Regions from separate parts of the Saccharophagus degradans 2-40 genome, predicted to be linked through region 3. Evidence: predicted binding sites of a transcription regulator. Region 3 holds the regulator's gene; each other region holds the start of a gene.

Region 1 (2,160 bases), 1.2 Mb from region 3:
AACACAACGGGCGCAGGCTCACCTCTTACAGAGGCACTTACTACACCATCTGTACCTATGGTGACTGTTTCGGCATTATCTGGAATGGTAATAGCAGGTTGAATAAGCAAGCCGCTAGCATTCACCACCTGCCCTTGACCATCTAAATGAAATTGACCATCACGTGTATAAGAAACTGTACCGTCGGGCTGCAATACAGGAATAAAGCCTCGACCATCTATAGCCACATCAAGTGACTGCCCTGTAACTTGTAAACTACCGGGAGTAAATTGTTTTTGTGTTCCTACTACTCGAACACCTGTGCCCAACTGCAAACCAGACGGCAATTGTGTTTCTTCAGTTGTTTGCGCGCCTGGCTGACGTTGTATTTGATAGAGAAGATCTTCAAACACGGCCCTATCGCGCTTAAAACCAACGGTGGATGCGTTCGCAAGGTTATTGGCAATGGTTGTTAGCCGAGTATCTTGTGCGGCTAAACCTGTTTTACTTACGTATAATGCTGCGTGCATATCTCACCTCATGTTCAATTCTTGCGTTGCGTGTGTAGCGAATAGTGTGGTTAAGTTACCTACCCATTCATTTGCAATAGTTTTGATGAACTTTCTGAATTCTGTTTGATTGTTTGCATTACTTTTACTTGCATTTCATATTGCCTAGAAAGCTCTAACATACTGACCAGTTCATTAACGGCATTCACGTTACTCGCTTCTAAAAAGCCAGAAACAATACGAACTGTACCGTCGGCTTGCACTTCACCGTCGTTTTCAAGTGCGCGTAACAACCCATCTTCAGATTTGGTTAACGTATTCACATCAGGGTTAACAAGTTTGACCCTGTCGGCTTGTACTGTGGCTTCTTTACCTTCACCAAGGGGAATTAGCGTAATGGTGCCATCGGCTGCCATTTCTATTTTTTCTGCTGGCGGTAAGGCTATTGGCCCACCATTGCCTAACACCGGCAAGCCATTGCCGGTACGCAAAATACCTACACTATCAATGTGTAAAGACCCAGCGCGGGTGAATGCCTCGGTGCCATCTGGTGCTTGCACGGCTATGAACCCTTCTCGCTCTACGGCAATATCCAGCTCACGCCCTGTTTCTACCAGCGCGCCTTGCGAAAAATTTGTACCTGGGTTTTCTGTTAATGCGTAAGCGCGTGTGGGTTCACCTTCACCGTAATAAATAGGCATGCTACGCGCTTGCGCGAAATCTGCTTTAAACCCAGTAGTGTTTACGTTAGCCAAATTGTTGGCATGAGCAGTTTGAGCAAGCATGTTGTGCTTTGCTCCGGTCATGGCGATGTATAAGGCCTTATCCATATTTGCTCCGTTGGAAAAACGTCAAATTTACGAACTACTAGCGATCTAGTAGTAATAGAGCAAGATGGATGCCAATATTTTGAATTGAAAAAGGAAGGGAGTAATTGCTAATGAGTAGCCGCTAATCACTAGTGAAGTTACTAGTGATTAGCGATTAAAAACTATAGATTGAATTATCTTAAGTTAATAATTGTTTGGGTTACGGCATCGGCCGTTTCGATGGTTTTTGCGCTGGCTTGGAAATTGCGCTGCGCAATAATAAGGTTAACCAGCTGTTCAGAGAGGTCTACATTAGATTCTTCTAACGCTCCTGCTTGTACCGCACCTAATGCCGCACTACCTGGAGTACCCACATTCGGTGAACCTGACTCAAATGTTTCTGCCCACATGGTATTACCGGTTGGCTGCAAACCCTGCTGATTAGAAAAGTCTGCTAGCACAACTTGCCCCAACCTTAACGATTGGCCGTTGGTAAAACGGGCAAAGATCGTCCCGTTATCGGCAATATTTAGCCCCGATAAGCGGCCAGTAGAAAACCCGTTTTGGCTAATATCGTTTACAGAAAACTCTGAGCCAAACTGCGTGGTACCCTCAAGCGAGATCACGAAGTTTGAGCTTGTAGGTGGCTCAACAACAGTTTGAGTACCGCCAGCCAAAATATTCTGAGGCCCCAAGGCACCATTAGGGTTGCCATCTGCATCCACTGGCGTCCAGTTTGAGATAAGCATATCGGAAGTTAATAAAGTATTGAGCGAACCATCCTCGTTAAAATACACATCGTAACTTGCCAGTGTAGGCTGCGTATTAGCAGGCGGTGGCAAAGTTGTATCGGGGTCGCCCAC
Region 2 (2,160 bases), 2.1 Mb from region 3:
GGCAAAGCAGCTTTTTATTATTGCAGGTGTTGGCGGTGAAACCGTAGCCTCTATCATTCAAAGCATATTACCTGCCATCCAGGCGCTGCCCCCTAGCCCACATCAACAAATAGATATGCTTATAAGCCCCAACAAGCATGTTTTTTCGCTGCGCCGCGCATTACAGGCAATGCCTTTTACACTTATTGAAGAAGAGTTTGTGTCAGATAAAGGCCGCCACCACGAGCATATGTTTTTACGTTATCAACCCGCCGCGCCCACGCCGCCTAGCGAGGTGGGCGATGCGCTATGGCTACCTGCCACACAGGACAAACGCATCTATATTGATAAGCTTATTAAGCACTACGGCGCGTTGAGCCAATATTCGCCTACGGCATTCAACCAGCAGGCTTTAGCCGCTTACCAAGCGCTTAAACACAAGCTGTTTGGCGAATAAAAGCTAGCCATTATCGGCTAAACAAATAGGGAAACAGCGCGCGAGTTTGCTCGGCGCTTAGGCCTTCTACCGTGTCAATATTGCGCTCGGGTATTTCGTCTGGGTTGGGGTAATGCGCCAGTACAGCCTCTAGGCTGGCCTCGCGAATAAGATGCAATAAGGGGTATGGCGAACGGTTAGTCAGGTTTTCCGCGTCGTCTGGATGCGCCCCAGCAAAACAATATTTGGGGTGGAAACTCGCCACTTGGTACACGCCTTCCCATTTATATTTTTGCAGCAGGCCATCTACCCAATCTAAAAAGTTGTTGTACTCATAAAAATCATCAAGGTAGCTGGGCAGTATTAGCAAGGTAGTTTCTACTTCTGGCTTAGTGTCCAACAACTCTAGCTCTGCTTTTAGCTCGTTTATTAGCTGCTCTTCATCCACAGCGCTGCTGACGCTAAACCGCACCTTACCCTCTGCAGTAGGCTTACCCGCAAAGGGGCAAAGGTTTAACCCAATAACCACATTGGCTAGCCATTGCTTTACGCTATTTACTACTGCTTGCGTTGAATCTTCCATCTTTTGCCCTCTAATTTTGGCGCAGATGATACACCCCTCGAACGGTTATTTCCCGCTGCGTTGTACCTAAAACTGGGTATTAACCACTTATTTATTGCCAAATATGTGCGATTTTGCGCCCATTTTGGCATCTGCACAGCAAGCCTTTGCAAGCCGTGGTAGACTGCGCGCCTTTAATTTTGCGAAAGCTTTTCTTTTCATCCGTAAACGAGGTTTTTTCATGTCGGATAACCAATACACCACCGTTGAACAACGTGTAAGCTACGGCATCGGCCGTCAAATGGGCGACCAACTTGCCAGCAACCCTTTCGAAGGCGTTGAACCATCTGCCGTTGCACAGGGTGTAATAGACGCGCTTGAGGGCAAAGAAAGCCCAGTAAGCCCAGAAGATTTAAACGAAGCTTTCCGCGTTATCCGCGAAAAACTTGAAGCCGAAGAAAAAGAGCGCGCAAAAACAATGGGCGCTGAAGGCGAAGCCTTTTTAGCTGAGAACGCCAAAAAAGAAGGCGTAACTGTTACCGAATCTGGCTTGCAGTACGAAATTTTAACCGAAGGCACTGGCGAAAAACCAAAAGCCACTTCAACCGTTAAAACTCACTACCACGGCACCTTAATTGACGGCACTGTGTTTGACAGCTCTGTAGAGCGCGGCCAACCAGCAGAATTCCCCGTTAACGGTGTAATCGCAGGCTGGACCGAAGCCCTACAATTGATGCCAGTAGGCTCTAAATGGCGCTTATCTATCCCTTACCAGCTAGCCTACGGCGAGCGCGGTGCTGGCGGCGCAATTAAGCCTTTCGCAGCACTTGTGTTCGACGTTGAATTGTTGGAAATTGTTGCCTAAGCAATTCTACGTGAACGGTAAGTTCGCGAACACAAAAAAAGGGGAAGCGTTTAGGCGCCTCCCCTTTTTTATTTGCTTAAATACGTTACTACTTTGCGAACTACAGCTTTACAAACCTATCAAGCAATTACTCTCTTTTTCTATAGCTTACCAAAGGTTCTTCTAGGCTGAACCGCCCCAATTTACCTGCGCGCAGCTCGCGTACAAACAATTCGCCAATACGGGTTAAGTCGGGCAAACCGTTTTTCTTACAGCCCCGCTTCATGGCTAACTCTTCTAGCATTGCCGTGGCCGATTCACAAAGCTCATCAAACTGGT
Region 3 (2,160 bases):
GCGGGTGCAATCTAAGGTTAGGATAGTTTCAACTAGCATACTTCTGTCTAGAATCGTTGGGGCAAGTAGGTCACTCAGTGCTTGCGCACCGGGCCTGGCCAGGCTTTTGTTTGCAGATTTAAGGCGACTAGGTCGCTCGGCGCGAATTGTAACAGCATTCCCCCTGCCACGTGCAGTGTAAAGGGCGGAGGAATGCTAAAAAAACACTTAAACCAAGCGTTTTCTTTCGTTTGATGGTGGGATATTAAGGGACTCGCGATATTTGGCTATGGTGCGGCGCGCTACCTTAATACCTTGCTCGGCTAAGATGTCGGTTATTTTGGAGTCGCTAAGCGGTTTGCGTGCATTTTCTGCGGCTACCAGCTTTTTGATTATTGCGCGAATGGCAGTGGAAGAGCACTCACCGCCGGAATCCGTTGCAACATGGCTAGAAAAAAAGTACTTCAACTCAAAAATACCTTGCGGAGTGTGCATGTATTTTTGCGTGGTAACACGTGAAATGGTTGATTCGTGCATCTCGACGGTTTCTGCTACATCGTGCAGTACCATTGGGCGCATGGCTTCAGGGCCCTGGTCTAAGAAGCCCTGCTGTTTTTCGACTATACAGGTGGCAACCTTTAAAAGTGTTTCGTTGCGGCTCTGCAGGCTTTTTAGAAACCAGCGCGCCTCTTGCAGGTTATCGCGTAAAAAGGTGTTGTCGGCGCTGGTATCGGCGCGTTTTACCAAGGATGCATAACCCGAGTTAATACGCAGCTTAGGGGCGATTTCAGGGTTGAGTCGCACAGTCCAGCGGTCGTTTTCTTTAGATACAAAAACGTCGGGAATCACATATTCGGTCGAGTCGCTGCCGATGGATTCGCCTGGCCGCGGGTTGAGCCCTTGAATAACGGCAATGGCTGCCTGTAAGTCTTGCTCTTTTACTTTCAGCTTACGCATAAGCTGTTTGAAATCGCGCGCGGCCAGTACATCTAAGTACTGATCAACAATATTCTTGGCTAGTTTTAGCTCGGGGCTGGTTTGATCCAGTTCAAACTGGTTAAGTTGAATAAGCAGACATTCGCGCACGTTTTGACTGGCAACACCGGGTGGGTCAAATTGTTGTACACGGTGCAGTACGGCGAGTACTTCGTCGAGCTCTAGCTCTTCGTCGTGGGCTGCAAGCCCCGAAAATATTTCTTCAGCTGTTTGGCAAAGCATGCCGCTGGGTTCAACGGCATCAATAATGGCCTCTGCGATCTCTTTATCGCGGTCAGACATTGGCGTGAGGTTGAGCTGCCAGCTGAGGTGATCCTGCAGGGATTCGGAATTGCCGCGGCGAGATTCGTAATCGGGGTCGTCTTCATCGTTGCGGGCTAAGCCGGTAGCAGGGCCTGAGGTTTGGTAGATGTCATCCCAGTTGGTGTCTACGGCCAAGTCTTTTGGAATGTCGTCATTCCATTCCAGCTCACCGCTGTTGTCGGTGGTTTCGTAGCTGTCTTCTACTTTTTCCGCTGCGGGTTTTTCTTCTGTCGTGCTCGCAGTTTTCGCTTCAGCGTTATCGTCGCTGCTGGCCTCTACGTCGCCGCCATCAAAGTCATCTTCAGAGGCTTCCAGCATAGGGTTGCTGTCTAGCGCTTCTTGAATTTCGTGTTGCAGGTCAAGGGTCGACAATTGTAGAAGGCGAATGGCCTGCTGCAATTGCGGGGTCATGGTAAGTTGTTGACCAAGCTTTAGCTGTAGGGATTGCTTCATATAATCTGGCCGAACACGGCGGTTAATCGGGCTGGGTGAAAATTAACGTTAACCTAAGTTTAGCCGTCAGCAGGACTACAAGCAATGATTTTCCCTGATTTTATAAGCAAGGTTTATGCCGTTAGGTGATAAGCGAGGGGATTTGTTGCACGAGAGCGAGACGCCCGAGATACGAGCGTTGATTCTAAGAGTGTAGCTCATTGCGGTAAAGAGCTAGAGGGTAAAATGTTGCCCCAAATAAACTTCGCGTACTTTTTTGTTATTAAGTACGGTGGCCGCATCGCCTTCGGCAATAATGTGGCCTTCCGATACTATATAGGCTTTTTCACATATATCCAGCGTTTCGCGCACATTGTGGTCGGTAATAAGTACGCCAATACCGCGTGCTTTAAGGTGGCGGATAATATCTTTGATGTCGCTCACCGATAT
Region 4 (2,160 bases), 2.5 Mb from region 3:
TTTTCCATGTGTTTGTCCAAATACGTTTGTTTTTACGGTGTGTAGTGTCTAATTCTGTTGGCTTTGGCTATCACTATTGCCGGTTGCGCGGGTCATCCCATACCGACGTTGGGTCGGTATAGGTTTGGTTCCAGCCGTGGTATGGATGGTTTAGCAAAAGCTCTTCATCTTTAAAAAGCCATACTAGCGCAGCGCCAGCGGCAAAGCCGCCTACGTGCGCCCAAAATGCCACTCCGCCCCCAGATGCACCCAACGATGTAATTCCGCCGAGCAGTTGTACTGCAACCCAGTAGCCGAGCATAGCGACAGCGGGCACGCGAAAAGTGATGATAAACATAACCAATAGGTGAACTTTTACCTTGGGGAACAGCACAATATAAGCGCCCATTACGCCACCAATTGCCCCAGACGCCCCCACCATAGGAATAGGCGATGCGGTATTCGTAATTATTTGCGCCGCGGCGGCGGCAATGCCGCATAAAAAGTAAAAAATAGTAAACCGCACCGGGCCCATGGAATCTTCGACATTTCCGCCGAAAATCCATAAAAACCACATATTGCCTAGTATATGCATCCAACTGCCGTGCATAAACATAGAGCTAAATAACCCAGCCCATCCCAATCCACCTTCGCCACAAGGGCCTCTTGTATTCGCTGCAAATAAATCGGCAGGAATTAAGCCGTATTGGCAAACCGAGGTGTGAAGCTGGTCGCCGAAGCCGGCACCCTGTAGCGCAAACCAAGCAACGACGTTAAGCCCAATAAGGGTATAAGTGGCAATTGGTTGATTTATTTGAGGGTTGTCGTCGCGAATGGGGAACATGATCTTTCCTTGCTGGGCGGGGCTTGCGCAATTTTTCAGGTGTATTCACCTAGAGGCATCGAGGTGTTAACCGTTTTGATTGCGGCGAATACTACTCGAGTGGTGGGGGGCTTGCCAATTAACAAGCCATTTAATCGAATAAAATGTCTCAGTTTTTAAAGCGATTAGTAAGGCGTCGAGATGCTTTACATTAGGTGTGATGACTATGGTGCCATAAAATGCTAACTGTATGAAAAATGGGCAAAAAAATAACTTGGTATGTAGGTTGCTGTTACATAAGTCCACCCATTTAGAAAAAGGAGATTTTAAAAATGGATATGCAAAAAAATAGTAAAAACAATGGCACAATTACATATACGAGTGTTGTTGCAGCTTTCGCTCTTCTCGTTTGCTCTTTATCTGCTTGGTCTATTCCATACGGCAATTCACAGGGTTCTGCGGAATTTCCTGCAGGTGCGGTATCTTTTGCTGATGCTGTAGTGAGTTACACCCCAGGTAGTGGCGGCTTAACTGCTGCGAATATGGATGCATCTAAAGCGCTGGGTACTCCAGATTATGCTGGAGGTGGTGCTTGCTCTAATGCTGCAGATTGTCGCTTTGTGTCTCTTGGTGCTGGTGGCAGCATTGTTCTGCAATTTATAGATAACTACCTAACGGGCAGCAATTCCAGTGATTACGATTTATGGATATTTGAGGTTGGCCCCGATGTGGAAGATACGCTTGTTGATGTAAGTACAGACGGCGTGGATTGGGAAAGTGTAGGCAGCGTAGGAGGCTCTACTTCTGGAATTGATTTAGATGCTTTTGGTTTTGGCGTGAGCAATTTGTTTTCGTTTGTAAGGCTTACCGATGTGGCGAGTGAGGGCGGAACAAGTGGCGCAAGCGTTGGGGCAGATATTGATGCTGTAGGTGCAATCTCAACCATTGTCGCGCATGTGCCAGAGCCAAATACTTTCTTTTTATTTGCTTTGGGCTTAACGGCGCTTTTTCTTTCTAGAAAACATATTTAAGAATATATGAGCTTAAGCTAATGGCCAGCAGTCGCTGGCCGCAGTTTATTTATAAACCCCTCTGTTATTTTTGCGAAGAGCTTAATCCTTCTAGATCCGTAAATTCTTAGGGTGAAAGCTCAAAAAACGTATGAATATGTCCCTATAACTTGCTCAATTCGTCCCTGAATTGAGCATTTTTGATCTTTCACCCTAAGAACTTACTCGCTGAGTTACCTGCGTCAGGTTTGCCATCAGTCTGTTGCTAGCATTCGCTGGCCTTTTTTATGCTGCTGTATTATGTAATCACGACTGCACTTAGTGGTAACGAAGGGCAGTCGCTTTACC

Evidence for each region. Region 3 encodes sigma-54, which starts transcription at its own class of promoters, with help from an activator protein. Its sites were predicted from a motif close to TGGCACANNNNTTGCNNT; they were not measured.
Region 1: a site for sigma-54 is predicted at 1,375-1,392, ahead of flgF (flagellar basal-body rod protein FlgF). Genes of this name have one in related genera too.
Region 2: a site for sigma-54 is predicted at 1,092-1,109, ahead of SDE_RS08150 (DUF1415 domain-containing protein). Genes of this name have one in related genera too.
Region 4: a site for sigma-54 is predicted at 1,078-1,095, ahead of SDE_RS06440 (PEP-CTERM sorting domain-containing protein). Genes of this name have one in related genera too.

What each region holds. Positions count from the first base shown of each region.
Region 1 covers NC_007912.1:2,810,713-2,812,872, forward strand. Annotated here, with positions in the region: gene flgG (flagellar basal-body rod protein FlgG) at 1-509, opposite strand, end outside; gene flgF (flagellar basal-body rod protein FlgF) at 569-1,318, opposite strand; gene SDE_RS11570 (flagellar hook-basal body complex protein) at 1,492-2,160, opposite strand, start outside.
Region 2 covers NC_007912.1:1,999,469-2,001,628, reverse strand. Annotated here, with positions in the region: gene SDE_RS08155 (tRNA (adenine(22)-N(1))-methyltransferase) at 1-436, shown strand, start outside; gene SDE_RS08150 (DUF1415 domain-containing protein) at 447-998, opposite strand; gene SDE_RS08145 (FKBP-type peptidyl-prolyl cis-trans isomerase) at 1,219-1,842, shown strand; gene ylqF (ribosome biogenesis GTPase YlqF) at 1,970-2,160, opposite strand, start outside.
Region 3 covers NC_007912.1:4,053,743-4,055,902, reverse strand. Annotated here, with positions in the region: gene ptsN (PTS IIA-like nitrogen regulatory protein PtsN) at 1-39, opposite strand, end outside; gene SDE_RS16645 (RNA polymerase factor sigma-54) at 208-1,731, opposite strand; gene lptB (LPS export ABC transporter ATP-binding protein) at 1,945-2,160, opposite strand, start outside.
Region 4 covers NC_007912.1:1,572,158-1,574,317, forward strand. Annotated here, with positions in the region: gene SDE_RS06430 (GNAT family N-acetyltransferase) at 1-8, opposite strand, end outside; gene SDE_RS06435 (rhomboid family intramembrane serine protease) at 74-823, opposite strand; gene SDE_RS06440 (PEP-CTERM sorting domain-containing protein) at 1,135-1,833, shown strand; gene cydB (cytochrome d ubiquinol oxidase subunit II) at 2,131-2,160, opposite strand, start outside.